DNA from 2 places in the Streptomyces sp. NPDC052910 genome. Region 2 is predicted to be linked to the other one. Evidence: riboswitches for the same ligand, from Rfam matches in the RefSeq annotation. Region 2 holds a riboswitch; the other holds the start of a gene.

Region 1 (14,342 bases), on a different contig from region 2:
ACCTCGGCCACTCCTCCGTTGCGCCCCTTGGGCCAGCGCAGCACGGCGTCGATGCCGTGCCGGCAGGCGGCGTCGAAGTTGTCGGCCGCGGCGGCGAACGGCAGCCGCGTCCACACCGGACGCGGTTCCTCCGCGAGGGACCGGACCAGCCCGTAGTAGAACGCGGTGTTGGCGAGCACGTCGGTGACGGTGGGGCCGGCGGGCAGGACGCGGTTCTCCACCCGCAGGTGCGGGACGCCGTCGGCGATCCCGTAGACGGGCCGGTTCCAGCGGTAGACCGTCCCGTTGTGCAGGACGAGTTCCTCCAGTCGCGGCACCCCGCCCGCGTCCAGCACCCGCAGCGGGTCCTCGTCGCCGCTGATGGGCAGCAGCGGGGGGAAGAAGCGCAGGTTCTCCTCGAAGAGTTCGTACGCCGAGCCGATCCACCGCTCCCCGAACCAGGTGCGCGGGCGGACGCCCTGTGCCTGGAGCTCGGGCGGACGGGTGTCGGTGGACTGGACGAACAGCGGCGGGCGGCTCTCGCGCCACAGTTCGCGGCCGAAGAGGAAGGGGGAGTTGGCACCCACGGCGATCTGCGCGGCGGCCACCGCCTGGGCCGCGTTCCAGACGGCGGCGAACCGGCCGGGGGTGACCTGGAGGTGCAGTTGCACCGAGGTGCAGGCGGCCTCCGGGCAGATGGACCGCGCGGTGCAGGTCAGCCGTTCGACTCCGTCGATGTCGATGCTGACGTCCTCCCCGCGGGCCGCCATGACCTGCTCGTTGAGCAGTGCGTAGCGGTCGGCGGCGGAGAAGTTGTCGGGGACGAGGTCGTCCTGGCCGAGCGTCGGCAGAATGCCGATCATCACTATTCCGGAGCCCACTTCCCGGGCTTTCCGGTCGGCGTAGGAGAGGCCGGTGCGGAGCTCCTCGGCGAGTTGGTCGAGAACGCGCCCCGACAAGCGGTGCGGGACGATGTTCACTTCCAGGTTGAATTGACCGAGTTCGGTCTGGAAATCACGGCTCGCGATACGCTCCAGCACCTTGGCATTCATCATGCTCGGCATACCGTCGGAGCCCGCCAGATTCAACTCGATCTCCAGCCCCATAAGGTTCCGGGGCCGGTCGAAACGCTTCTCCTCCAGTAACCTCCCCAGCCCTTCCAGGCACTGCCGGAGCTTGTCCCGGTGGCGCTGGCGGTCGTCCAGGCCGAACTCCACGGCGGCGACCTTCTCACCCATGGACGCGTCCTCCTCCAGCGGTCGCCCTCGGCGCCGGCCCGTTCCCGTCACGGTCGATGATGCCCATGCGAAGCGATCGAAACGCCTCACCCCGTCCCCGTATAACCGGTAGGCTGGCAGCCAAGCGCACTCCGGCACATTCCGATGGCATGACGGCAGCTCATGGCATGTCGCATTGCGCTGGTGATAAACACCGACGAGTTTCGGCCGACCGTTCCCGGGAAAGAAACCGAGGTCAGGCCTGCGCGATCGGGAACGAAAACACCGAAAACGACCCCGCAGGCGGCCCTGATTTCCCCTTGCCGGAAATACCGGCGACAGCTAGCCGAAACATCCTGTGAACATGTGTCGTATAAACTCGGAGTGAGGCAGAGAGTAGGCGCCCCGGCAGTCGGTCCCGGCCCCCCTCTGACCCCGCACACCGACAGCGTCGTCACCTGCCAGCACCTGCGTGTCTCCGAAGTGAGAGGCGACCCATCATGCCGCTGCACATCCCCCCTGCCCCCGCGCCTGCCCTCCGTAGCGTCCGCACCGCCCTCGGCTCCCCCACCGCCGTCCGGGAGACCCGCACCCCGTCCCTCAAGGCCGCCCAGGGAGCGCTCGACTGCGAACTGCCGCTCCCCGTCCACGTTCTGGAGCAGCACACCCCGGCCGGCGGCACCCCCCGCACCCGGCTCACCGGCTGGCGCTTCCTGATCAAGGAGGACGAGCGCGCCATCGCCGCGGGCGAGGCGCGGCCGACCGCCGACGGCTGGACGTTCTCGCACTTCTTCGAGGGACCGTACGTGGTCTCCACCGAACTCGCCCTGCGGCAGGCGGAGTCGCTGTCGACGCCGTACCAGCCGCGACTGCTGACCGTGCCCGGCCTCTACATGCTGACTCTCTGGCTGCACGGCGACATCACGGCCGACGCCGAGTCCGGCCTGCCCGCCCCCGGCGACCTCCTGGTGCCGCTCGCCCCCGCGCCGCCCGGCATCGCCGCCCACCGCCCGCACCGCTTCGCCGACCTGCTTCCGGTGCTCACCCTCCGGCTGGCCCCGGCACCGATGCTGAAGACCGCGTGACGCGTCCCGGCGGCGCCTCGCGACCCCTACGGTCGCGGGGCGCCGCGCCGTTCGCGGCCGGTCCGCGGGCGCCACGTCACCCACACGGCTCACTCCACGGAGGTCGACCCGAACGGACCGAAGGGGCAGACTTGTTGACGGCAACCGTCCGCATGGGTGACGCGTCTTCCTCCACAGCGGACCGCTGCTGCGAAATCCCTGCGGAATCACGCCCGTAGGGCAACACTGGGAACGACAGACCACATCGTCACGGGGGGCGGCATGACCACCGCATCGAGCCGCAGCACAGCGACAGCAGCCACGACATCCCAGCGAAAGAACCCTCCCATGTGCCAGCACCAGCCCGCGTGCCCGTCAGCCGATTCCGCCGACCGGGAAGCCGCCCACCTCGTGGCGCACTTCCCCGAGCAGGGCTGGAGCCTGCTGTGCAACGGCGTCCTCTGCTTCGAGGACACCGGGGAACTGCTGCCTGACGGGCAGATCATCGCCCCGCACCGGCCGCTCGGCGCCGGGCATGTGGTGACGGCGGCCTGACGGCCGGGCCGGCACCGGCGGACGACGCGCGACGAAAGGGCCGGCCCGGCGATCCCGCCGGGCCGGCCCTCCACGTGTGCCGGGCTCAGCCCTCGTACTCGTCCAACGGCGGGCAGGAGCAGACGAGGTTGCGGTCACCGAACGCACCGTCGACCCGGCGCACCGGTGGCCAGTACTTGTCGGCCGCGGAGACGCCGCCCGGGAAGACCGCCTCCTGTCGGCTGTACGGGTGCTCCCAGTCGCCCGCGACGGACGCGGCGGTGTGCGGGGCGTTGCGCAGCGGGTTGTCGGTGGCGTCCCACTCGCCCGAGCCGACCTTCTCGATCTCCGCGCGGATCGCGATCATCGCCGCGCAGAACCGGTCGAGTTCGCCGAGGTCCTCGCTCTCGGTGGGCTCGATCATCAGCGTGCCGGCCACCGGGAACGACATCGTCGGCGCGTGGAAGCCGTAGTCGATCAGACGCTTGGCGACGTCGTCGACGGTGACGCCGGTCGCCTTGGTGAGCGGCCGGAGGTCCACGATGCACTCGTGGGCGACGAGGCCGTTGGGACCGGTGTAGAGCACGGGGTAGTGCGGCTCCAGGCGCTTGGCGATGTAGTTGGCGCTCAGCACCGCGACCTGCGTCGCGGCCTTGAGGCCCTCGCCACCCATCAGCCGGACGTACGCCCAGGAGATCGGCAGGATGCCGGCCGAGCCCCACGGCGCGGCCGAGATCGGACCGACCCCGGTCTCCGGGCCCGCGGCGGGCTGGAGCGGGTGGTTGGGCAGGTACGGCGCGAGGTGGGCGCGGACGCCGACGGGACCGACGCCCGGGCCGCCGCCGCCGTGCGGGATGCAGAAGGTCTTGTGCAGGTTCAGGTGCGAGACGTCGCCTCCGAACTCACCCGGCTTCGCCACCCCCACCAGCGCGTTGAGGTTGGCGCCGTCCACGTACACCTGACCGCCCGCCTCGTGGACGAGGGCGCAGATCTCGCTGATGTGCTCCTCGAACACGCCGTGGGTGGACGGGTAGGTGACCATGAGGACGGCCAGCTCGTCGCGGTGCTTCTCGATCTTGCCGCGCAGGTCGTCGGCGTCGACCTCGCCGTCCTCGCCGGTCTTCACCACGACGACGCGCATGCCGGCCATCACGGCGCTGGCCGCGTTGGTGCCGTGCGCGGAGGACGGGATGAGGCACACGGTCCGCTGCTCGTCGCCGTTGGCGCGGTGGTAGGCGCGGACGGCCAGCAGACCGGCCAGCTCGCCCTGCGACCCCGCGTTGGGCTGGAGCGAGACCTTGTCATAGCCGGTGACCTCGGCCAGCCGCTCCTCCAGCTCGCGGATGAGCGTGAGGTAGCCCTCGGCCTGCTCCGCCGGGGCGAACGGGTGCAGCGCGCCGAACTCGGGCCAGGTGACCGGCTCCATCTCGGTCGTGGCGTTGAGCTTCATGGTGCACGAGCCCAGCGGGATCATGCCCCGGTCCAGCGCGTAGTCCCGGTCGGCGAGGCGGCGCAGGTAGCGCAGCATCGCCGTCTCGGAACGGTGCTGGTGGAAGACCGGGTGGGTGAGGAAGTCGGAGCCGCGCAGCAGCTCCTCGGGAAGCGCGTCGGCGGTGGCGGCGTCCAGCGCCTCGACGTCGGCGTCCACCCCGAACGCGGCCCAGACGGCGGCCAGGTGCTCGCGGGTGGTGGTCTCGTCGCAGGCGATGCCGACGGTGTCGGCGTCCGTCCGGCGCAGGTTGACGCCCCGCTCCAGGGCGGCGGCGACGATCGCGTCCGCCCGGCCCGGCACCCGCGCGGTGACGGTGTCGAAGTACGCGCCGTGCACGACCTCGACGCCACCGGCCCGCAGCCCCTCGGCGAGCAGCGTGGCATACCGGTGGACGCGGCGGGCGATGCCGGTGAGCCCGTCGGGCCCGTGGTAGACGGCGTACATCCCGGCCATGACCGCCAGCAGCACCTGCGCGGTGCAGATGTTGCTGGTGGCCTTCTCGCGCCGGATGTGCTGCTCGCGGGTCTGGAGGGCGAGGCGGTACGCCTTGTCGCCGTCCGCGTCGACGGAGACGCCGACGAGGCGGCCGGGCAGGCTGCGCGCGTACTGCTCACGGACGGCCATGTAGCCGGCGTGGGGTCCGCCGAAGCCCATCGGCACACCGAACCGCTGGCTGGTGCCGACGGCGATGTCCGCGCCCAGCTCGCCGGGCGGGGTGAGCAGCGTCAGGGCCAGCAGGTCGGCGGCGACGGTGACGATCGCGCCCAGCTCGTGCGCCCGCTCGATGACCGGCCGCAGGTCGCGGACGGCACCGGAGGCACCCGGGTACTGGAGCAGCACGCCGAAGACGCCGCGCTCGGCGATCTCGTCCGGAATGCCGGCGGAGAGGTCGGCGACGACGACCTCGACACCGGTGGGTTCGGCGCGCGTCTCGATGACGGCCACGGTCTGCGGCAGGGCGTCGGCGTCGACGAGGAACACCCCGTCCTTGACCTTGCCCACGCGCCGCGAGAGCGCCATCGCCTCCGCCGCGGCCGTGCCCTCGTCCAGCAGGGACGCGCCGGAGGTGGGCAGCCCGGTGAGGTCGGCGACGACGGTCTGGAAGTTGAGCAGGGCCTCCAGGCGGCCCTGGGAGATCTCCGGCTGGTACGGGGTGTAGGCCGTGTACCAGGCGGGGTTCTCCATGACGTTGCGGAGGATCACCGGCGGGGTGAACGTGCCGTGGTAGCCGAGCCCGATCATGGGCACGAGCACCTGGTTGCGGTCCGCGAGACCGCGCAGCTCGGCGATCACCTCGGCTTCGCCGCGGGGCTCGGGGAGCCGGAGCGCCTCGGCGCTCTTGATCACGTCCGGCACGGCGGCGGCGGTGAGTTCGTCCAGCGAGCCGAAGCCGACGTGGGCGAGCATCTTCGCCTGCGCCCCGCTGTCGGGGCCTATGTGGCGGCCGGCGAACGGAGTGCCGCGCTCCAGGTCGGAGAGGGCGATGCGGTGGGCGGTCATCTGCGGGGGCCTCCTGGTCATTGCGACCTGCGAGGGGTACCACGGCGCGGGTACCCGGACGGCCTCCCCCTCTGTCATCTCGACCTGAGAGCTTCACCGGGCCCTTGTGACGCGACCCGGCTTTCACCGTCGGTGAGGAGGGGCTCGGCATGGTGCCCGGTCCGGTGCCCGCCCTGCTTTCCAGAGTGACCTCGTCCGCGCGGTACGTGTGCCTGAGAGATTCCGGGGAGGATTTGCTCCTTCGGCGCCCCCGTCGGACCCGTCGAGGCCAATGCCTGTCCAGGTCCCCGGAGGACTCTCCCGCGCGGGGTCCACAGCCAATCGCCAGCCTACCAGCGGCGATGCCGACGCCGGATCTCCCGGGCCGGTGCATCTCCGCCGACTCCCCCATTACTCCCGCTTGGTGGCTTTTCTTGCGCCCCGAGGGTTTTCCCGGCTTTGCCGACGGCCTCCCGGGGAAACCAGGAGAAAGAGAGGGACGGAAGTGACTCCCGGGAGGACGGATGCAGTCGGATATCGATCCTCGGACCCTGATCGGCCGCAAGGCCTACGACCGGGACGGAGCGAAGATCGGCACCGTGGACGAGGTCTACCTCGACGACGCCACCGGCGAACCCGAGTGGGCGGCCGTCCGCACCGGGCTGTTCGGCCGCGACGCGTTCGTCCCCCTGGAACCGAGCGAGGTCGTGGACGACTCGCTGCGCATCCCCTACGACCGCACGCTCATCAAGGCCGCCCCCGACCTGGGCGTCGGCCGCCACCTCTCCCCCGAGCAGGAGCTCCGCCTCTACCACCACTACCGCATGGCCCTGCCGGGCGGCTCCGACCGCTGAGCCCCGCCTGCCGCGATTCCGCCGCTCGTATCAAGCCCGTCCGGCGTTCGAGGACAACCGCGCGGAGCGCGGTTCCGGGGGTGCGGGGGTGCGGGGGTGCGGGGGTGCGGGGGTGCGGGGGTGCGGGGGTGCGGGGGCTTGCCCCCGCAAGAAACGGCGAAAGTGGGGGTGCCCCCTCTGGGGGAGGGGCAGGGGCACCATCCGCGCCCGCAGGGCGCGCCCTCCCCGCTCACTACGCCGCCGACCCGCTCAGGCCCACGGCCGAATCGTCCCCGCCCCCATCCCGAAACGCCCCGCCCGGTTCCACGAGACGCCCCTCCCCCGAAGGTTGGATCAACGGCACCGGCTCGGCGGGTTCCAGATCCGGATCGTCGACGGCGAAGGTCCGCACCCGGCCGGGAGCCGTCGACCAGGGCTCCTCGAACCGTACGGTGACCCGGCCGAGGCCGCTGCCCTGGATCCAGCCCCGGCCGAGCTCGCGGTGTACCACGTCCAGACCGGGCAGCCACCGCCGTGCGGGCGCGGCGTCGTCGTCCGCCGGCCGGTCCCCCGCCCCGCCGGGAGCCGGGGGCTCGCTCCCACCCCCCTCGGGCCCACCCTCCTTAGGCCCACCCCCCTCAAGCCCCGCCTCGGCGGCCTGCGCGGCAGCGACCCGCGCCTGCGCCTGCGCGAAGAGATCCTCCTGCGTGTAGTCCGCGAGCCCGCTGACCCCGACGCCGAGCAGCCGCACCCCCGCGGTCGTGTCGACGCCCTCAAGCAGCCGGGCGGCCGCCTCCCGCACGACGGCGGGGTCGTCGGTCGGCCCCCGGAGCGTCTCGGAGCGGGTGAGGGTGGAGAAGTCGTACCGCCGCACCTTGATGACGACCGTGCGGCCCGACCGTCCGGCGGCTCTCAGCCGCCGGACGCAGCGGTCGGCGAGCCGGGCGAGCTCCAGTCGGACCCGCGTCCGGTCGGTCAGGTCCTCCGCGAACGTGTCCTCCACGGAGACGGACTTCGCGTCCCGCTCGGCCACGACCGGGCGGTCGTCGTGCCCCGTCGCCAGGGCGTACAGGCCGGCCCCGTGCGCCTTGCCCAGCAGCCGCACCAGCTCCGCCTCGCCCGCCTCGGCGGTCTCGGCGACCGTGTGGATGCCCGCGCGGCGCAGCGTCTCGGCGGTGGCGGGCCCGACGCCGGGGATGGTCCGTACCGGCATGGGCCCGAGCAGCTCCAGCTCGGTACCGGGCTCGATGACGACGAGCCCGTCCGGCTTCGCCTGCTCCGAGGCGATCTTGGCGAGCATCTTGGAGCCGGCGAGGCCCACCGACCCGCCGACCCCCGTCGCCGCGAGGATGTCCCGGCGCAGCCGCTCGCCCACCGCCCGGACGGCCTCCGTGGTCGGCTCGACGCCGCCCGCCTCCAGGTCCACGAACGCCTCGTCGAGGCTCAGCGGCTCCACCAGTGGTGACAGCTCGGCGAGCAGCCCCATGACCACGCCGCTGACCTTCTGGTACAGGCTGAAGCGCGGGGTCAGGTAGGCGGCGTTGGGGCAGAGCCGGCGCGCCTGGGCCGTCGCCATGGCCGAGTGCACACCGAAGACCCGCGCCTCGTACGACGCGGTGGCCACCACGCCCCGCGGGCCGATGCCTCCGACGACGACCGGCTTTCCGCGCAGACTGGGCTTGGCCGCCTGCTCCACCGAGGCGTAGAAGGCGTCCATGTCGAGATGCAGGATCGTCGGTGAACCTCTCACACCACGCATCGTCCCGCATGGCACTGACAATCGCCCTGACGTGCGACGACGAAGCCGCCCGCGCTGCCCCGGCACGGCCCGCTCCGGCCACACGGAAGCGGGCCCGGGGAACACCCCGGACCCGCTTCGCGTCGGAATCTCGCGGCGCGCCGCGCTCAGCCCGCCCGGTTCCGCCGCCGCGCCAGCTCGTCCGCCGGGTTGTGACCGATCAGCGTCTCGCCGGTGTCCACCCGCTCGCCGTGCAACTGGGCGAGCGCGCTCTCGACGTCCCGCCAGACCACGCCGACGGCGATCCCGAAGACGCCCTGGCCACCTTGCAGGAGCCCCACGACCTCGTCGGGGGACGCGCACTCGTAGACCGTGGCGCCGTCGCTCATCAGCGTCATCTGCGCGAGATCGGCCATGCCGCGCGAGCGCAGGTGCTGAACGGCGGTGCGGATGTTCTGCAGGGAGACGCCGGTGTCCAGCAGCCGTTTGACGATCTTGAGGACGACGACGTCCCGGAAGCTGTAGAGCCGCTGGCTTCCCGACCCGTAGGCGGGCCGCACGCTCGGCTCCACCAGCCCCGTGCGCGCCCAGTAGTCGAGCTGCCGGTAGGTGATCCCGGCCGCCGCGCAGGCGGTGGGCCCGCGGTAGCCGATCGTCTCCGTGCCGGCCGCGGCGCTCCCTCCGGTGTCCCCGTCGTCCGAACCGCCCGCCCGGGGACCCCGCTGGGAAGTGACCGCCGCCGGGGGGACCGGAGTGCTTCCCACGCCGCTCAGGCCATGGGTGGGGCCACCTCCCCTGCCGTTCAGGCTGGGGGGGAGGGTCACCGGTTCGACCGATCCCCCGTGCAGCGGATACGGACTGCCGACCGCTGTACCGTCGCCCGTGCTTCTCACGCCGACCTCCGTCCTTGACCTGCCTTCTCGACGGTAGGCAGTCGCTCGGGGTGCGTCAACGATCGCCACACTCGGCACGCCGAGTGATAATCACCCTGAGAGTGGTTTTACGTGTCCCCGCGGGGGAAAGGCTACTCGAATACCCTGCTGCGGCCCCGTTTCGCGGCTCCGGCCACAGCGCTTTCACCGCGGCCCTCCCGAGGGCCTGCGGCCGCGCCTCACTGGCTGTTGGTACCGAAGTCCTCCGGCGAGATCTGGTCGAGGAACTCGCGGAACTTCTCCACCTCGTCCTCCTGCTCGTCGGGGATGGCGATGCCCGCGTCGTCCAGCACGCCGTCACTGCCGTAGATCGGCGTTCCGGTGCGCAGGGCCAGCGCTATGGCGTCGGACGGCCTGGCGCTGACCTCGACTCCGCTGGCGAAGACCAGCTCCGCGTAGAACACGCCTTCGCGCAGGTCCGTGATCCGGACCTCCGCGAGCTGCTGCCCCACCGCGTCCAGCACGTCCTTGAACAGGTCGTGGGTCAGCGGTCGGGCCGGAGCCATCCCCTGCTGTGCGAAGGCGATCGCCGTCGCCTCCCCCGGTCCGATCCAGATCGGGAGGTAGCGGTCGCCTCCCACTTCGCGCAGGAGCACGATCGGTTGGTTGGAGGGCATTTCCACCCGGACACCCACGACATCGAGCTCGTTCACACAGCAACCCTAGGACGTGCTCGGCCGGTTTGGGTAGTCGGGGCCGCTCCCGGTCGCCGTCCGCACGGCCGGAGCCCGCCGTCCACGCGGCCGGAAGCTCACCGTCCGCGGGCCCGGGAGCTCACTGCCCGCGCGGCTGGAGCGCCGAGCGCACCAGGGCCGCGTGCAGCCGGACGGACAGTCCGGCCAGCTCCCGGGCGGTGGCCTCGGCATGGGCCCTGGTCTGCGGGTTGCGGTGCCTGCGCAGGGGTGCGACCACCTGTTCGACCAGGCCCGCCTCGCGGTCGGCCGCGGCCTTCACGGCCCGTAGGTGCCGCGGCTCCAGCCCGAATCGGCCCAGGTCGGCGACGAGCCGGGCGACGGCCACGGCGTCGGCCGCGAATCCGCCGTCCGGGTGGGCGACGACCAGGCCGTACGACTCCCACTCCACGAGCTCGCCCTCGGTCGCCCCGGTGAGCTCCAGCAGCTCGGCGCGGCCGATCCGCCCCTGGGGCCCGGCGGGAACGGCCTCCGGACCGGCCTCCGCCGGCTCCTCGGGCCCTCCGGGCGGCTCCCCGAGGTCGAGGGCGTCCCGGGGCTGCCCCGGGGCGGGCAGCGGGATCCGCTCACCGCGGGCCAGCGCGTCCAGGTGCTCGCGGATGACCTTCAGCGGCAGATAGTGGTCACGCTGCATCCGCAGCACCTGGGCGAGCCGCTCCACGTCCGCCGTGCTGAACTTGCGGTAGCCGGACGGCGTGCGCTGCGGCTCGACCAGGCCCTCCGCCTCCAGGAAACGGATCTTGGAGATGGTGACCTCGGGGAACTCCTCGCGCAGCAGGTTGAGCACCGTTCCGATGCTCACCAGCCGGCCCTCCACACCGGCGGTGCCGGAGGAGCCGGCACCGCCCGACGGTGTCTGCAGCATGGCCTTTCCCTCGGAATCCCTCGGAATCCCCCGGACGCGGTCGACGCGGTCCGGGAGGGGTCAGATGTTCCGCTGGCTGCCGAAGAAGACCAGGCGGTACTTGCCGATCTGCACCTCGTCGCCGTTCGACAGCACCACCGAGTCGATCTGCTCCCGGTTGACGTACGTGCCGTTGAGGCTGCCGACGTCCGTGACGGTGAAGCCACCGTCCGCGTTGCGCCGGAACTCCACGTGCCGGCGGGAGACCGTCACGTCGTCGAGGAAGATGTCGCTCTGCGGGTGCCGGCCCGCCGTGGTCACCTCGCCGTCCAGCAGGAAGCGGCTGCCCGAGTTGGGGCCGCGCCGGACCACCAGCAGCGCCGAGCCCAGCGGCAGCGCCTCCACGGCGGCCTGGGCCTCCGGGGAGAGCGACGGGATGGCCGTCTGGCCCGTGGTCTCGGAGTCGTACGCCTCCAGACCGGAGATGGAGATCGTGGACGTGGTCTCCGAGGCCCGCTCGGCCACGGCACCCGGCCGCAGCGGCGCACCGCAGTTGGAGCAGAACCGGCTGTTCTCGCCGTTCCGGTGACCACACCTCGTACAGACCGGCAAGGCAGCCCCTTCCCCCGCACCCGACATCGGCGTACCGAGACCTATGCGCGCGGTCGCCGTGGGATCGCCGGGAGGGACTCCCTGGCCCCCCTGGGCGACGCCGGGGGCACCCGGCTGGTCGCGGAACAGGGGGCGGCCCTCCTGGCCCCGCTCGTCGCCTTCCACCGGAGCCTGGGCCCGGTGGCGCGCGGAACCGCCGCCGCTCTGGCGGGAGCTCTTGCCGAACAACTTCGCAAACAACTTCACGGGCGATTCCCCTTGACCGAAACAGACCCGCCCGTGGGGCAGGACAAAACCTCGCTGCACACACCGTCCGACCTGGACATCCTTACAACGTCCAGGGCCGACAGACAGTTTCCATCACGCACCCCCGTCTTGGTGCGCCGACCCCCCGCAACTCTCCGCCCTCCCCGCAGAGCCCCTGCGTTCGCCCGCCTCACCGCGATGACGACCGAGCGTAGTCAGGCCGCTTCGCCGGACGCAAGGCGTTGACGACGATCTTCTCAGACCGGGAGATGTCGACCCCGGCCTGCTCCTTCTGCAGAGTCTGCACCACACCACCGGGGATGTTGAGAGCGGGCTTCAGATCGTCGGGCTTGCCGATGACCTTGAACTTGTAAGGCTGCGACACCTTCTTGCCGTCGATCTCCACCTTCCCCGCGGTGCCGGAGAAATATGTGTCGGCGGCCACGCGGACCTCGTTGAGCTGGATCGCCTCGGCGCCGGCCGCCCGCAGCTCCTGGACGGCGTCCAGCAGCATGTCCGGCTCCACCGACCCCTTGCCGTCGCTCACCGTGAGGACGATGCCGGGCCCCTGGGCGGCCACCGTGCCCGCCAGGATGCCGAGCTGCTGCTCCTTCTGCGCCGTCTGCTTACGGGCCTCCGCGGCCTGGTTGGAGCTGCTCTCCAGCTCCGTCCGCTGGCCCTCCAGCTTCCGCTTCTCGTCCTCGAGCCGTTTGGTGCGGTTGTCGAGTTCGTCCAGGATCCGCACCAGGTCCTCCTGGCGCGCACCGCGCAGCACACTGCTCTCGCTGTTCGACCGGACCTGGATCGCCAGCCCCAGACCAAGCACGCACAGCAGCAGGGCGACGGTGAACTGGGCCCGGGTGAACCGGGGCGGCCAGAGGCCCTTCACCAGCCGCTGACGCCCGGTCAGGGGCGGCTCCGGGGCGGGCCCGGAGGCGTCCTTCCCCGGCTCGCGTCCGGGCGCCGGCGGTTCGGTCCCGGCGGCCGGGGGCGGAGAGCCGGCGTCCGCCGGGCCCTCCGGTTTCCCCGGAGTCCCCGGACCCTCCTCGGACCCCTTGGGCTCCTTGGATCCCTTCGGCTCCTCGGGCGTGTCGTCGCTGCTCATCGGCCTCACGCCCGGAAGACGTGCCGCCGGATGGCGGCGGCGTTGGAGAAGATGCGGATGCCCAGGACGACCACCACACCGGTCGACAACTGCGCGCCGACGCCCAGTTTGTCGCCGAGGAAGACGATGAGGGCCGCGACGACCACGTTCGACAGGAACGACACGACGAAGACCTTGTCGTCGAAGATGCCGTCCAGCATCGCCCGCAGCCCGCCGAACACCGCGTCCAGGGCCGCGACGACGGCGATGGGGAGGTAGGGCTCGACCGCCGTCGGCACCACGGGGCGGACGACCAGTCCGACCACGACTCCCACGATGAGGCCCAATACGGCGATCACGATGTGCCCTTCCCTGTGTCGGCGGCGCGGCCGGCCGCGCCGCCCCCCTGCGGCCGTGCGGTTCGTACGGTCAGACTCGGCGCGGCCGGCAGCCGGATGTCGCCCTCGACGGAGACGCTCGCCCTGACCCCGTAGTTCTGCTGGAGGACGTGCAGGTACTGGCCGTCGACGCTGTCCTGGAACGAGGTGCTCATCCGCCGGCCGTCGCCGATCGCCAGCACCGTGTACGGCGGCGCCAGCGGCTTGTTGTCCACCAGTATGGCGTCCCCGGCCGCCCTGATCGCCGACAACGAGGTCAGTCGCTGGTCGTTGATCGCCACGGCCTCCGCACCGGCCTGCCACAGGCCGTTGACGACGCGTTGCATGTCGCGGTCGCGCACCCGGCCGGTGTCGGTGAAGCCACTGCTCTCCCGGGGGCCGCCGCCCCCGCTCTTGGCCTGCTTGGCGTCGTCGACGACCACCTTGACCCCGGGGCCGCGCACCTCCGTGGCCCCGGCGAGGAGGGACACCAACTCGGCCTTGTCCCCGCCGTGTTCCTCCAGGGCCTCGCGCTGCCGGTCCCCGACGGTCTCCCGCAGCCCGTTGACGTTCTTCTGCAGCGCGTCCGCGGCCGCGGTCTCCTTCTCGATGCGGCCGATGAGCTGTTCGCGCTCCTTGGCCAGCGTGGGTGCCGATATGCGCGCCTGCGCGGCTCCCAGCGTCACCACGACGGCGGCCAGCAGCAGCGCCCCGGCCAGCCCCAGCTTCGCCCTGAGCTTGCCCGGCAGCCCCGCGCCGCCCTCGGCCCGCCGGGCCGCCGCCTCCGCGTAACCGTCGTCCAGGCTGTGGTCCATCACATTGGTCAGCAGCGACATGGAGGCGTCGGGGCGCGACGGCGGTGCGGAGGTCCTCCGAACGGGGGGCTGCTGCGACATGCCGCACATCGTCGCACGTCGGGGGCGCCGTCTCCCAATGGCCCCACCGGCGTGCCGGAACGGGACCGGGAAGACGGCGCCCCGGTGCCGGTCGTCCGGTGTCCGCGGCACCGGGTGGTGCCGCGGACACCGCCGACGCTAGCGGCCCGCGCCGTCGACCACGGCGGACCACTCGTCCAGCAGCGCCTGGGCGGAGGCGTCGTCAGGCCCCTCGGCCCACAGGTGCGTCACGGCCTCGGCCGGGTCGGGCAGCACCATCACCCACCGCCCGTCCGCCTCCACGACGCGGACGCCGTCGGTCGTGTCGACCGAGCGGTCGCCGG
Region 2 (14,342 bases):
GACGGACTTGGGGAAGGCCGCGTACCGGATGAAGCCGGTCTGCGGGTTGTCCAGGTTCGCCTTGGCGGTCTGGAGCGCCTTCTGCCGGCCGGCCGAACCCATGCCGGTGGCGTTGAGGTCGAGGTCGTAGTTGCCCGCGATCAGGTCGCTGTCCATCGCGTCGGCGTTGGTGGTGAACTTGACCGAGATCTTGTCCGGCAGCGCCTTGCGGACCTTGTCGGAGTCCCTGTTCCACTTGTCGTTGCGGACGAGGACCATGTTCTTGTTGGGGTTGTACGACTCGAACTTGTACGGGCCGCTGGAGAACGGCCGCAGGTTGTACTTCTCCGCGGTGTCCTTGTCCTGCGGCACCGGGCTCGCGGCGGGCAGCGCCAGCATCTGGAGGAAGTCACCGTTGGGCTTGGCCAGCTTGAAGGTGATGGTCTTGGCGTTCGGCGTCTCGATCGCGGACAGGCCCAGCTTGTCCTTGCTGTCGTCCTTGTAGGGGCCCTTGTACTTCTTCTCCGGGTCCAGGACCTGCATCAGCCAGGTGGGGCCGCCGGAGATCTTGTCCTGCGCCCAGGTGCGCTCGATGCCGTACTTGATGTCCTGGGCGGTGATCGGCCTGCCGTCCTCCCAGGTGACCCCGTCCTTCAGGGTGAAGGTGTAGGTCTTCTTGTCGTCCGAGACCTTGCCCAGGTCGGTCGCCAGGTCCGGCACCAGCTCGGCGCTGGCGTGGCCCGGCTCCGGCTTGGAGGTCACGAGCGTACGGACGTAGTAGCGGGCGAAGTCCCAGGCGAAGCCGTAGTACATGCGCTGCGGGTCCCAGGAGTCGGACTCCTGGGTGGCGATGAACTTCAGCTCGCCGCCCTTCTTGTCGGACGCGCTGGCGACCTTCTCGACGCCCGCGTTGAAGCCGGCGCCCTTGCCGCCGCCTCCGCCGCCGTTGTCGTTCTTGCCGCTTCCGCCACCGCAGGCGGTGACTCCGACGAGGGCCGCGACCACCAGTGCCGCGCCCGCGGCCGTTCCGCGCCTTGATGTCCTGTGCGTTGCCAAGATGTCGCGACCTCCGTGATCGTCACGGTCCGGGGGCGGACCGCGATGGGGGTGGTTCCTTCAGCTCGTACTCCTGATGCCGGAGCGGCCGACGCGGCTGCCGTGCTGATGCGACGTCAGATCGCTCCGCAGTAAGCGGTGTTGCGCGTAAAACCGGTGCGGCTAGCGCGAACCCTTGGGGTCAAGGGCGTCCCGTACGCCGTCCCCGAAGAGGTTGAACGCCAGGACGGTGACGAAGATGGCGAGACCCGGGATCACCATGAACATCGGGTCGCCCTCATAGGTGCTGACGGCCTTGGAGAGCATCTGCCCCCAGGACGACGTGGGCGGCTTGACGCCGGCCCCGAGGAAGCTCAGCGCGGCCTCGGTGAGGACGTTGGTCGGGATCATCAGCGTGGCGTAGACGGTGATCGGTGCGACCAGGTTGGGCAGCAGCTCGCGGAAGAGGATGTACATCCGGCCGGCGCCCAGGCTGCGCGCCGCCTCGACGTACTCGCGCTCCCTCAGCGAGAGCGTCTGACCGCGGACGATGCGCCCCACGTAGGGCCAGCCGAAGAAGCCGATCACCGCGATGAGGACGGCCATCCGGACGCCCGAACCGGTCAGCCCGAAAAGCTCGTTGGGGACGACGGAGATCAGGGCGATGATGAAGAGGAGCTGCGGGAAGGCCAGCAGGGCGTCCATCACCCGGCTCACCAGGGTGTCCACCCAGCCGCCGAAGTAGCCGGCCACGACACCCAGGACGGTGCCGATCAGCACGGCGACCACGGCCGCGAGGAACGCGACGAGCAGGGAGACCCGGGCGCCGTAGACCACCCGGCTGAAGACGTCCCGGCCGTTGACCGGCTCGACGCCGAACAGGAAGTCGCCGTTGATGCCGCCCCAGGAACCCTTCGGTGTGCCGAACAGGGCGTCGATCTGGTCCTCGTGGTACTCGTTCGGCGGGTGGCCCAGCAGGTCCACGATCAGCGGCGCGAAGATCGCGACCAGGACGAGCAGCAGGACCACGATCCCGCCGGCCAGGGCCAGTTTGTCGCGCTTGAGCCGCGTCCAGGCGATGCGCCAGGGGGAGCGGCCCTCGATCGTCGTGCCCGGGACCGGGATTTCCGCGTCGGCGACGACGGTCGCGGTCCCGGTCGCGCTCGTCTCGGGGAGTGGTGCCGTCATCGTTCGCTGGACCCCTCTCGGCCGGTGGGACCGGCCTCCGCCGACCGCCCGGGGAGGCGGCCGGTCGACATCACTGACACATGCGGTGCTGTGCGGTGCGGTGGCGCAGTGCGGTGCGTTGCGGTGCGTTGCGTTGCGGTGCGTTGCGGTGCTGTGGCGCAGTGCGGTGCGATGCGGTGCGGTGCGGTGCGGGAAGTACAAGCGGAGCTGGTCGTACACCGGACCTGCGGGTCCTTGGAGCGGGAGTCTTCAACGCGTTCACGATCACCCGCCAGACCCGGCGGGCAATGGATGCGCAACCGTGATGTGCGATGCGAGCTTCCGTTATACGGACGGGGGTTGACCCTCAGCGGGGGAACCGGCAGCGGACGTGCGCCTCGCCCGCCACGCGGGCCCGTCCCGTCGCGGGTGCCTCCCGGGCCCCGGCCGGGGGTGCGTGCACGCGGCGGCGGACGGGGGTGGGCGCGCGCGGCGGCGGACGGGTGGGGTGACGGGACCGCGCGGAGGCGTCCGGCCGGGAACGTGCCCGCGCGGGCAGGGCCGTGGGGGCGGGCAGGGCCGTCCGGGCGGGGATTCGCCGGGACGGGAATCCGCTAGTGCGGGTACCCGTACCCCGGCACCGGTGCCGCCGCGCCGCTCGGGGCGGCATGCCCGTAGAACGGGCGGGCGTGGGAGCGCATCCACAGCGCCACCGGGTCGAACTCGTCCGCCATCGCCACCGTGGACACCGGCAGCCCCTCCGGCACCACGGCCACCACCTGCTGCATCATCGACCGGACGGACTCCACGGCCGGCGGGGAGGTGTCGTACAGGTCGAGGCCGATCGCCAGGTAGGCCGCGCCGATGGCCGGCTGCACCCAGGCGCGGCGCAGCGCCCGGACGGCGGGCGTGCGCTGAGCGTGCTGAGCGAGGAGGGCGTAGAACCGCGGGATGTCGACGGTGGGTTCGGTGATCTGGAGGGGGCCGGCGGGCAGCCGGTCCAGGCCGCCGGCGATGCGGCGGAGGTCGAGCCAGGGGATGCCGACGCCGCCGCCCGGGGCGTGCGGGTTGAGCCACAGGCCCCAGCGGCCCGGGTACAGGGACGCGGCGAGGGAGCGGCCGGTGACGACCTCGTGGGCGCGGTTCCAGCCGCTGGCGGCGAGCTCCCGCTCGGAGGTGACGCAGGGGGCGTAGCCGAGGCCGTCGACCTCCATGTTCCCGTACTGGGCGTCGGGCGAGCCGGGGTGGCCGTGCCAGAGCAGCATCCACAGCCTGCCCTCGGCGACGGCGTGCAGCAGCGACTCGTAGACGTCGTACCGCCCGGGCGCCACTTGGCGCAGCACCTGCTCCACGCCGCTCTCCGCGCCCGCGCTCACCTGATCCCGCCCCTTCTCCCGGCCGACGCTCGCGTCGCGTCCGCCCCCTGCCTCACGGCGCGGTCGCGCCTCCCGTACGGTCGTCCAACCAGCTTACGAGGCCGGGGCGACATGCAGGGGAGCAGTCAACGGTCACGGTCGTAGAACGGCGCGACGCGGTCCCGCATCCAGTCGGCGACCGGATCGCGGGTGACGTCGAGGAAGACCGTGCGGACCGGCCAGGGCACGGGGGCGGAGCCCAGGGCGCGACCCAGGGCGTCCACGGCGGCGGCGCGGCTGTCGTCGTCCGGGAGGTCGAGCTCCACGCCGACGAAGAGCTCCGGCGGGCCGCCCTCGACGCTGGCCAGGGCGCGGCGGGCGGTGCGCACGGCGCGGGCGGCGGTGAACTCCAAGCCGGCGGCGGCGAGGAAGGCGGTGGGCTCGTCCTGCCAGTCGGGCTCGTGGAGACGCACCCGGCCGCCGGTGGGCTCGCCCTCCAGCCGCAGCCGGCCGGCCCGGCAGAGCTCGGCGACGGCGGCGGGGGGCAGCGGCGCGGCGACCGTGCCCTCGAAGTTGACGACCACGCCGACCTGCGGGGGCAGGCCGCGGGCGAAATCCACGGCGGGAGCGACCGCGTAGGCCATGTGGTCGCCGACGACGCGGCGGAACTGCTCCTCGGAGCTGAAGACCGGCACGAACGCGGCGCCGCCGAGCTCCACGGTGGGCAGGTCGAGGTCGGGGCTGTCGGGGCCGCCGCCCTTGGGCAGGGGTATCCAGACCTCGCTGCGGGCCAGCGCCTCGACGACGCGCTCACCGGTGCCCGGGACGCCCGCGCAGGCGGCGAGGGTCTCCTCCAGTTCGTTGGCGGGCCAGTTGGGGGCCTCGCCCCTGGCCCGCTCCGTGCCGTGCAGCTCGGGGCCGCTCATCCGTTCTCCCCACGGTCTCGTCGCACTCGCACCCGCACCTTAACGGCCGGCTCCCCGTCAGACGGCGGGAGGGGCACGGCGGACGGCCGGGGCACACGGCGGGAGCGCACCGACGGCGGGACGGCGGCCGGCGGCGCGGGCCGGTGGGCAGCGGGGGCCGGGGGCGGCGGGACGGGCTGCCGCACGGCGAAGACGCCCCGCGGGCGCGGGCCGCCGACGGCTCCCGGGGCGGGGGCGCCGGGGGGCGCTTCCGGCGCGGGGGCGCCCGTGGATGCGCCCGCGAAGGCGCCCGGCGTGACCGACCCCGAGGTGGGCAACCCGAGCGGCCCCGAGGTGGGCGACCGGGGCGGGCCCGGAGCGAGCGGCCCGGGCGGTCCCGGCACCCGTGGCCTCGCGGGGGTTTCCGGCTCGGGCGGCACCGATACGGGCAGCCCCGGTGTGAGCGGCCCGCGCGGCCCCGACGCCGGCGGCGCCGTGGACGTCCCCGGCATGGCCGGTCCCACGGGTGTTCCCGCCTTCGCCGACCCCGCAGACGTACCCGCCTTCGCCGCCCCCGCGGACATACCCGGCATGGCCGGCCCCACGGAGGTACCCGACGTCGGCGCCCCCGTGAAGACGATCGTCCGCAGTGCCGCCGCCGCGGCGCGGTCGAGGAGGAGCACGCTCGTCGCACCGGCCGGGGGCCGGCCCCCGGCCGCCGCCGTGATCAGTCGTTCCATGGCGCGGCGGTGGCGGGCGAACGCGGTCCGGGAGACCGTCCGGCCGCGGGCCCGCTGCCCGGCGAGCGCGGTGCCGGGTTCCACGGCGAGCAGCAGGACGTGCAGCGCGGTGCCGCGGCGGCGCGCCTCGCGGGCCAGTAGGCGGCGGACCCAGCCGCGTTGCCCGCAGTCGTGCACGACGAGGCTCGCGCCGGAGCGCAGGGCGCGCCAGAGGTGCGCGTAGTGCGCGAGGCGCGCGAGGGGGCGGTAGGCGGCGTACGGGAGCCGGACCGGCAGCCGGCGCAACCCGCGCTCCAACCGGGCCCTGGCGTCCTGCGAGTCGACGCTGCGGACGGGGGCGCCCCGGCCGTCGAGGGCCGGTACGACCCGTCGGATCAGGGTGGACTTGCCGGCCCCGGGGAGCCCGGAGACCACCAGCAGATCACCGGCGCGGCAGCACAGCTCCGCCGGGGGCGCCGCCACCCCGCGCAGATCGCGCACCCGAGGCCCGGCGGCCCTCGCCGCCGGCTCCGCCCCCGCCGCCCGCGCGGCCCCCGCCGCCTCCCCCTGGACGCCCGTTCGCACCGCTCCCCCGCCCCTCGCCCGCTCTCCCACGGCCTCGTCGCTCCGTCGCTCGGTGCTCTCGGTGTACCCCACTCGCATACGGAGGGAGTAAAGGAAAAGTAATCCAATGCGATGGGCTGTGAACGGTCCATCGCACGCTCGTACGTGCAATGATGTGCGCGCCAGTGCGCGCCAAGAGCACGACCGACGCGTCACGACCAACTGCATACCGGCCGCTCGAATCCGCGCGGGAGAGTTCCGGCACGGCGCATCGCCGCCCGCCGGGCGCCGAAGGAGCAAGTTCCTCCCTTGAATCTCTCAGGCCCCGTACCGCGCAGGGTGAGGCAGATCTGAAAAGCGGACCGCCCCGCGGTCCCACCCAAGGTGCAAGCCGTGTGCCCTCCGGGGCTCCCGGTGAACCTCTCAGGTTCCGATGACAGATGGGGAGGCCGTCCTTCGACGTCCCCGCGTCCTCGCGACCGCTGCCCGGGAGCCTTGATCATGCCCTCAGAGTCCGCCGCCTCAGAGTCCGTCGCATCAGAGACCGCCACCCCCCGCCGTACCGCGCTCGACGCGCTGCACCGCGCCCTGGGCGCGACGATGACCGACTTCGCCGGCTGGGACATGCCCCTCCGCTACGGGAGCGAGCGCGACGAGCACGTGGCCGTCCGCACCCGTGCCGGTCTGTTCGACCTCTCGCACATGGGCGAGATCACCCTTACGGGTCCGCAGGCCGGCCAGGCACTGGATCACGCCCTGGTGGGCAACCTCTCGGCGCTGATGCCCGGCCGCGCCCGCTACACCATGATCTGCGACGAGCGCGGCGGGATCCTGGACGACCTGATCGTCTACCGGCTGGCCGACGAGGAAGGCCGCCAGAAATACCTCGTCGTCGCCAACGCCTCCAACGCCCAGGTGGTGCTGGACGCGCTCACCGGGCGGGCCGCCGGCTTCGACGCCGAGGTGCGCGACGACCGGGAGAACTACGCGCTGATCGCCGTCCAGGGCCCGGCCTCCCCCGCCATCCTGAAGTCGGTCACCGACGCCGACCTGGACGGCCTGAAGTACTACGCGGGCCTGCCCGGCACGGTCGCCGGCGTCGAGGCGCTGATCGCCCGGACCGGCTACACCGGCGAGGACGGCTTCGAGCTGTTCGTCGCCCCCGCCGACGCGGAGAAGCTGTGGCAGACGCTGACCGAGGCGGGCGCGGACGCGGGCCTGGTCCCCTGTGGCCTGTCCTGCCGGGACACCCTGCGCCTGGAGGCGGGCATGCCGCTGTACGGGCACGAGCTGACGACGGCGACCACGCCGTTCGACGCCGGGCTCGGCCGGGTCGTGAAGTTCGACAAGCCCGGTGACTTCGTGGGCCGCGCGGCGCTGGAGGCCGCCGCCGAGCGTGCCGCGGACGCCCCGCCGCGCAAGCTGGTGGGCCTGGTGGCCGCGGGCCGCCGGGTGCCGCGGGCCGGCTACCCGGTGGTGGAGGCCGCCACCGGCACGGTGATCGGCGAGGTCACGTCCGGCGCCCCCTCCCCCACACTCGGCAAGCCGATCGCCATCGCCTACGTGGACGCGGCCCACGCCGCGCCCGGGACGGCCGGGGTCGCGGTGGACATCCGCGGCAGCCACGAGCCGTACGAGGTGGTGGAGCTGCCGTTCTACCGGCGGGAGCGCTGACCTCCGGGACATCCGGGTAGGGAGCGGGCATCGAGCCGCAAAGCAGGCGGAATGCCCGATTTCCGAACGGAACCCCCGCCCTTCGTCTCACCTGGCAAGACGCCCCTGGCCGGACCAGGGGTCCTGCACAAGCATCGATCCGCGTACAGGAGAATCGACCCATGAGCAACCCCCAGCACCTCCGTTACACCAAGGAGCACGAGTGGCTGTCGGCCACCGACGAGAACGGTGTGGCGACGGTGGGTATCACCGAGTTCGCGGCCAACGCGCTCGGGGATGTCGTCTACGCGCAGCTCCCGGCCGTCGGCGACACCATCACCGCGGGCGAGACCTGTGGTGAGCTGGAGTCCACCAAGTCGGTCAGCGACCTCTTCGCCCCCGTCACGGGCGAGGTCGTCGAGGCCAACCAGGACGTCGTGGACGACCCCTCGCTGGTGAACTCCGCCCCCTTCGAGGGCGGCTGGCTGTTCAAGGTGAAGATCACGGACGAGCCGGCGGAGCTGCTGACCGCCGACGCGTACACGGACTTCGCCGGCTGACCCGCGTCCCGCCTCCACCCGGCCCCTCCCGCCCAGGAAGAACTCATGTCGCTTCTGAACAGCTCCCTCCATGAGCTCGACCCCGACGTCGCCGCCGCTGTCGACGCCGAACTCCACCGTCAGCAGTCCACGCTCGAGATGATCGCCTCGGAGAACTTCGCTCCGGTCGCGGTCATGGAGGCCCAGGGCTCGGTCCTCACCAACAAGTACGCCGAGGGCTACCCGGGCCGCCGCTACTACGGCGGCTGCGAGCACGTCGATGTCGTCGAGCAGATCGCCATCGACCGGATCAAGGCGCTGTTCGGCGCCGAGGCCGCCAACGTGCAGCCGCACTCGGGCGCCCAGGCCAACGCCGCGGCGATGTTCGCGCTGCTCAAGCCGGGCGACACCATCCTGGGTCTGAACCTCGCCCACGGCGGGCACCTGACCCACGGCATGAAGATCAACTTCTCGGGCAAGCTCTACAACGTGGTCGCCTACCACGTCGACGAGCAGACCAACCTGGTCGACATGGAGGAGGTCGAGCGCCTCGCCAAGGAGCACCGCCCCAAGCTGATCGTCGCCGGCTGGTCCGCCTACCCGCGTCAGCTCGACTTCGCGGCCTTCCGCCGGATCGCCGACGAGGTCGGCGCGTACCTGATGGTCGACATGGCCCACTTCGCGGGCCTGGTCGCCGCCGGGCTGCACCCCTCCCCGGTGCCGCACGCGCACGTGGTCACCACCACCACGCACAAGACCCTCGGCGGTCCGCGCGGCGGTGTGATCCTCTCCACGGCCGAGCTCGCCAAGAAGATCAACTCGGCGGTCTTCCCCGGTCAGCAGGGCGGCCCGCTGGAGCATGTGATCGCGGCCAAGGCGGTCTCCTTCAAGGTCGCGGCGAGCGAGGAGTTCAAGGAGCGCCAGCAGCGCACCCTGGACGGCGCGAAGATCCTGGCCGAGCGCCTGGTCCAGGACGACGTCAAGGAGCACGGCGTCTCCGTCCTGTCCGGCGGCACCGACGTGCACCTGGTCCTGGTGGACCTGCGCCACTCCCTGCTGGACGGCCAGCAGGCCGAGGACCGCCTCCACGAGGTCGGCATCACGGTCAACCGCAACGCCGTCCCGAACGACCCGCGCCCCCCGATGGTCACCTCGGGCCTGCGGATCGGCACCCCGGCACTGGCCACCCGCGGCTTCACCACCGAGGACTTCCGCGAGGTCGCGGACGTCATCGCCGAGGCCCTGAAGCCCGAGTACGACGCCCAGGCGCTGCGCGCCCGCGTCACCGCGCTGGCGGACAAGCACCCGCTGTACCCCGGCCTGAAGTAGGACCGGACCTCCGGTTTTACCGGGATGTACGGGGCATCGCGCACACTGGAGGTGAGCGCGGTGCCCCGCACCACGTCACAACCGCATATCGCTGTATCGCTGTACCCCCCACACCCTTTGTTCCACCCCCGACCCGAGGAGCTGCCACCGTGGCCATCTCCGTATTCGATCTCTTCTCGATCGGCATAGGCCCGTCCAGCTCCCACACGGTCGGCCCGATGCGCGCCGCCCGGATGTTCGTGGGCCGCCTGAAGAAGGACGGCCTGCTCGCCCAGACCGCCTCGGTGCGCGCGGAGCTCTTCGGCTCCCTCGGCGCCACCGGGCACGGCCACGGCACCCCCAAGGCCGTCCTCCTCGGTCTGGAGGGCCACTCCCCGCGCACCGTGGACGTCGAGATCGCCGACGACGAGGTGGAGCGCATCCGCACCACCAAGCGCCTGCGCCTCCTCGGCACCGAGATCGGCTCGGACCACGAGATCGACTTCGACGACTCCACGCAACTGATCCTGCACCGCCGCCGCTCGCTGCCGTACCACGCCAACGGCATGACCCTCTTCGCCTACGACGAGAGCGGCGCGCCCCTGCTGGAGAAGACGTACTACTCGGTCGGCGGCGGCTTCGTGGTGGACGAGGACGCGGTCGGCGCGGACCGGATCGTCCCCGACGACACCGTCCTGAAGTACCCGTTCCGCACCGGCGACGAGCTGCTGCGGATGTCCCGCGAGTCCGGCCTGTCGATCTCCGCGATGATGATGGAGAACGAGAAGGCCTGGCGCACCGAGGACGAGATCCGGGCCGGCCTGCTGGAGATCTGGCGCGTCATGCAGGCGTGCGTCAGCCGCGGCATGTCCCGCGAGGGCATCCTCCCCGGCGGCCTCAAGGTCCGCCGCCGCGCCGCGAGCACCGCCCGCCAGTTGCGCGCCGAAGGCGACCCGCAGGCCCGCGCGATGGAGTGGATCACCGTCTACGCGATGGCGGTCAACGAGGAGAACGCGGCCGGCGGCCGCGTCGTCACCGCCCCCACCAACGGCGCCGCCGGCATCATCCCGGCCGTTCTGCACTACTACATGAACTTCGTCCCCGGCGCGGACGAGGAAGGCATCGTCCGCTTCCTCCTCGCCGCCGGCGCGATCGGCATGCTCTTCAAGGAGAACGCCTCCATCTCCGGCGCCGAGGTCGGCTGCCAGGGCGAGGTCGGCTCGGCCTGCTCCATGGCCTCCGGCGGCCTCGCCGAGGTCATGGGCGGCTCCCCCGAGCAGGTCGAGAACGCGGCCGAGATCGGCATGGAGCACAACCTCGGCCTCACCTGCGACCCCGTCGGCGGCCTGGTCCAGATCCCCTGCATCGAGCGCAACGGCATGGCCGCGGCCAAGGCCGTCACGGCGGCCCGCATGGCCCTCCGCGGCGACGGCCGGCACCACGTCTCCCTCGACAAGGTCATCAAGACCATGAAGGAGACCGGCGCCGACATGAAGGTCAAGTACAAGGAGACGGCCCGGGGCGGCCTGGCGGTCAACGTCATCGAGTGCTGATCCCCTGACCTCGCGAGCGCCCCGCCCGGACTCCCGGGCGGGGCGCCGCCGTTGTGGCCGTCAGGCATGCACCCGCCGGTGTTCGAGCCGGGCCGTCTCGACCGCCGCGGCCGAGACGTAGAGGGTGAGCGCCCGCCCGCCGTGGACCAGCTTGGCCGCCACCCAGTGGAACGGGTTCGCCCGCTCCGGTACGGCGGCGGCGTGGTCGTCCACCAGCCGCCCGACCCCCGCCAGGAGCGCCGGGCCGAGGCTTTCGCGCAGCCTGCCGTGCGGCTCGCGCCGGCGCGGGGCGTACAGGTCGAACGGCAGGTACAGCGTGGCGTCGTCCGGCCGCGTCCCGTCGCGCGAGGTCATGCTCCAGCACAGCGTCGGGCGTACCCCGGGCATGTCGAGCGGCTTCGAGCCCGGCGGGGCGGTGTCCGTCACCAGGCCCGTCGCGGCGGCCACCGCGGCGGGGCCCAACGGGGCCAGGCGGGCTTCGAGTTCGGCGGTCGAGCGCTCCGCGACCGTCGTGTAGAACTTCATCCGGGCGTGCGGGGACTCGTCCACGTCGAGCGCGAAGAAGGCCGGCATCAGGTGGGCCATGCCCCGCGGGTCGTGGCGCCGCAGCCAGCTCCACGCGCCGCGCTGCCCGAGCCGGTCGAGTGCCGTCGCGACGGCCTCCCGGCTGCGCTCGGTGCCCGCCGCCAGCGTGTCGAAGTACACCTTGGGGCGCGCGATCCCCGAGGCGCGGACCGAAGCCGCCAGGCACATCCCGAACGCCGCCCGCCCGCTGCGCGGCCGGAACAGTCCGGCGACCCGCCGGGCCCGCTCCGGGCGCGCGAGGCCCAGGCGTTCCAGCCCGTCCAGCGTCCGCAGGCCGCGCTCCCAGCTCCCGGCCGCGGAGGCGGGGCCCCGCGCGGGGAGCGGCCGGAAGAAGATCCGGACGTCGACGCGGTCCCCGTCGAGTACGAGGGAGTACTCGAACGGGGCGGTCGCCACGGCGTCCTCCCGGGTCCCGCCGCCGTCGGTGTCCCGCGAGACCCGGTGCCCCCACCCGTCGAAGAGGTGCCGGACGGACTCCTCGGCCGCCGCGTCGAAACGTTCCCCCAGGCCGAACACCTCTCCCAGGTAGCGCAGGCCGTCGACGGCCAGTCCGGCGTATCCGGGCCGCTCGGTCGCGGGGCGACCGGCCGTCACGGGGCGACCGCGTCGGCGGCCCGCGGCAGGTAGGGCTTGGCGTCGATCCCGGGGTACATCCGCTCCAGGTGCGCGATCGTCTCGTCGGTCCAGTAGTCGTCCCCGGGCGGCGGGAAGCCCAGGAGGTGGCGCTGGCGCGGGCTCAGCTCGACCATGAGCTCGTGCTGGGTGTGCCAGTTGGGGTGGGCGGGGCGCATCGACCACAGGTGCTTGTCCGTCCAACGGGCCTGTGCGGCGTGCATGTTGAAGAAGAGCGCGAGCCGCCGCCCGTACCGCCCGTTGTAGGCCGACCCCCGGTGCACGATGTCGCCGACGAACAGCAGGAGCGAGCCGGCCTCGGCCTCCACCGGCCGCTCCCGCTCGTACAGTTCGGGGTAATCCGCCTTGTCGTACGAGCCCTTGCCCGCGTCGGTCAGCAGGGGCAGCCCGAGGTGCGCGGCGCGGTCGACGACGTAGGTGGGCCCGGTGTCCACGGTCACGTCGGTCAGGTAGAGGATGCCGTACACGCGCTGGTAGACGCCGTCCGCCCGCGGGTGCACCAGGCTGCTGGCCGCCCAGGCGTCGTTGTGCAGGGTCTGGTCCCGGCTCTCCCCGTACGCCGTGCCGTACTTGGCCTGGATGAAGGAGCTCGTCAGCCGCAGGTCGGTGGTGCCGAGCAGTTCCTCGACGACGTCGATGACCCGGGGGTCGAGCGCGTGCCGGTTGAGGTCGTTGCTGGTGAAGGGGAACGGGACCGCGTGCTTGAGGCCGTTGACCTCCTCGGGCGTGCTCCCGTTCGCCTCCGGGTCGGGGAAGTAGGTGGCGACCGCGGCCTGCGCCCGTGCGAGGGCCTCCCCGGTCAGGAAGCCGGGCACCAGCGCGTATCCCCGGCCGGCCAGTCGCTCCGCTATGCGCTTGGTGTCCATGGTGTCCGTCCGTCTCGGCTCTCGGTGGGGTGGTCGTGCGGCCTGCCGCTCCGTCCGGTGCGGGGGTCCCGGGATACGACGATGTTCTTGTGGAAGGCGTCAAGCCGCAGGGACTCGCCGACCGCCCGGCCCCCGACCTCGATCCAGGCGTGCGCGGCGAAGGGCAGCAGGCTGACGCCGGAGACCCAGTCGGGCCAGCCGCCCCGCAGGCGGGCCAGCAGGGCCGCGGCGATCGACCGCTCCAGGCAGTACGGGCCGGCGGCGCGGCGGCTGACGGAGACGACGTCGGCGCGCGCGGCGAGGGCCTCGGCGCGGGTGGCGGGCCGGGCGCCGCGGCTGAGCAGGCGCAGCACCCGCTCCAGCGCGTGCGGGCTCAGCCGGGTCAGCAGGCGGCTCACCGCGACGGCCAGCACCGGCAGGGGCAGCCGGCGCAGAGGCAGCCGGGCGCGGGGCTCCAGGGTCATGGGGAGTGTCACGTCAGATCAGCACCTTCGCGCGTCGCATGGTGTCGATCAGCCTCGCGACGTCGCCGGGTATCCGGCCGGCCGCCTCCGGGTGGCGTGCGCACAGCTCGCCCACGACCTCGTCCGGTGTGCGTCCGGCGGCGAGCATCTCGAAGACCGCCGTCCCGGTCGGGTTGACCCGGAAGTACGTGCCGGACTTCTTGTCCAGGAGAACGGCCGCGTCCTCGGTCTTGGTGAGGACGACGTGCGGGGAGATCTTCAGCATGGTGAGGCCAGTCGTCGGTGGGCGAGGGGGCGTTCGGGCGCCGGAGCGGGCGCCTGCGCCACAGCCCGCATCCAGACCTCGGCGGCGACGGTCGTCTCCAGCGCGTTGGTCTCGTACTCGGGACGCATGGTGTCCCGCAGGGCGGCGCGCAGCCGGTCGATGTGCACCAGGCCGTGCTCGGCGAGCAGCGAGTCCTCGAACAGGCCGAGGAGCGAACGGCGGTTGCGGGCCAGGCCGCGGTGGACCGACATGCTGAACTCGCCCTTGGTGGAGCGCGACAGCGCGCCCGCCCGGGAGTCCGGCGGCGCGCCCACGCGCATGGCGGCCTTCAGGACGGGTTTGAACCCGGTGCCCGGCAGGGCCTCGGCGCGTGAGACCGCCAGGGCGGCCTCCAGTACCGCGTCGTCCATGTACGGCAAGGACAGGGTGATGCCGTGGTGTTCCATCAGGGCTCTCAGCGGGCCAAGCCGTTGTCCGCCGATGCGGTGTCCCGCGACGCTGGTGTGCACCGAGCGGGTGCCGGCCTGCGGGGTCCGGCCGGCATCGGCGGCGGTCGCGACCGCGCGCACGGCGTCGACGCCTGCGGGGGTCGACCACGGGGGCACGCGGACCTGCGGGCCCCAGTTCAGGCCGGGGCCGAGGAGGTCCGGCCGGGGCAGGTGCACACTGCGCAACTGCTCCTCGAACCAGCCCCGGTACGTCTGCCGCCGGGCGAGCGCGCGCAGGACGGAGGGCATGCTCCAGCGCCTCAG

Evidence for each region. Region 2 has a riboswitch for glycine ahead of gcvT (glycine cleavage system aminomethyltransferase GcvT). Riboswitches for the same ligand answer to the same signal wherever they lie in the genome.
Region 1: linked by a shared signal. The riboswitch ahead of gcvP (aminomethyl-transferring glycine dehydrogenase) and the one ahead of gcvT (glycine cleavage system aminomethyltransferase GcvT) in region 2 are both predicted to bind glycine.

What each region holds. Positions count from the first base shown of each region.
Region 1 is NZ_JBVJJR010000013.1:3,297-17,638, reverse strand. Features, by position in the region: gene ACZ6X9_RS30980 (glutamate-cysteine ligase family protein) at 1-1,217, opposite strand, end outside; gene ACZ6X9_RS30975 (hypothetical protein) at 1,697-2,281, shown strand; gene ACZ6X9_RS30970 (DUF5999 family protein) at 2,609-2,815, shown strand; gene gcvP (aminomethyl-transferring glycine dehydrogenase) at 2,901-5,786, opposite strand; glycine riboswitch at 5,977-6,099, opposite strand; gene ACZ6X9_RS30960 (PRC-barrel domain-containing protein) at 6,290-6,619, shown strand; gene ACZ6X9_RS30955 (DNA polymerase IV) at 6,852-8,348, opposite strand; gene ACZ6X9_RS30950 (MerR family transcriptional regulator) at 8,504-9,229, opposite strand; gene ACZ6X9_RS30945 (bifunctional nuclease family protein) at 9,448-9,921, opposite strand; gene ftsR (transcriptional regulator FtsR) at 10,043-10,825, opposite strand; gene ACZ6X9_RS30935 (FHA domain-containing protein) at 10,886-11,722, opposite strand; gene ACZ6X9_RS30930 (DUF881 domain-containing protein) at 11,853-12,767, opposite strand; gene ACZ6X9_RS30925 (small basic family protein) at 12,773-13,105, opposite strand; gene ACZ6X9_RS30920 (DUF881 domain-containing protein) at 13,102-14,019, opposite strand; gene ACZ6X9_RS30915 (sugar phosphate nucleotidyltransferase) at 14,158-14,342, opposite strand, start outside.
Region 2 is NZ_JBVJJR010000001.1:293,049-307,390, forward strand. Features, by position in the region: gene ACZ6X9_RS01305 (ABC transporter substrate-binding protein) at 1-1,035, opposite strand, end outside; gene ACZ6X9_RS01310 (ABC transporter permease) at 1,198-2,202, opposite strand; gene ACZ6X9_RS01315 (enhanced serine sensitivity protein SseB C-terminal domain-containing protein) at 2,796-3,557, opposite strand; gene ACZ6X9_RS01320 (enhanced serine sensitivity protein SseB) at 3,683-4,462, opposite strand; gene ACZ6X9_RS01325 (AAA family ATPase) at 4,459-5,823, opposite strand; glycine riboswitch at 5,963-6,067, shown strand; gene gcvT (glycine cleavage system aminomethyltransferase GcvT) at 6,226-7,398, shown strand; gene gcvH (glycine cleavage system protein GcvH) at 7,560-7,937, shown strand; gene glyA (serine hydroxymethyltransferase) at 7,983-9,245, shown strand; gene ACZ6X9_RS01345 (L-serine ammonia-lyase) at 9,395-10,777, shown strand; gene ACZ6X9_RS01350 (hypothetical protein) at 10,838-11,956, opposite strand; gene ACZ6X9_RS01355 (phytanoyl-CoA dioxygenase family protein) at 11,953-12,861, opposite strand; gene ACZ6X9_RS01360 (lasso peptide biosynthesis B2 protein) at 12,843-13,337, opposite strand; gene ACZ6X9_RS01365 (lasso peptide biosynthesis PqqD family chaperone) at 13,339-13,590, opposite strand; gene ACZ6X9_RS01370 (asparagine synthase-related protein) at 13,584-14,342, opposite strand, start outside.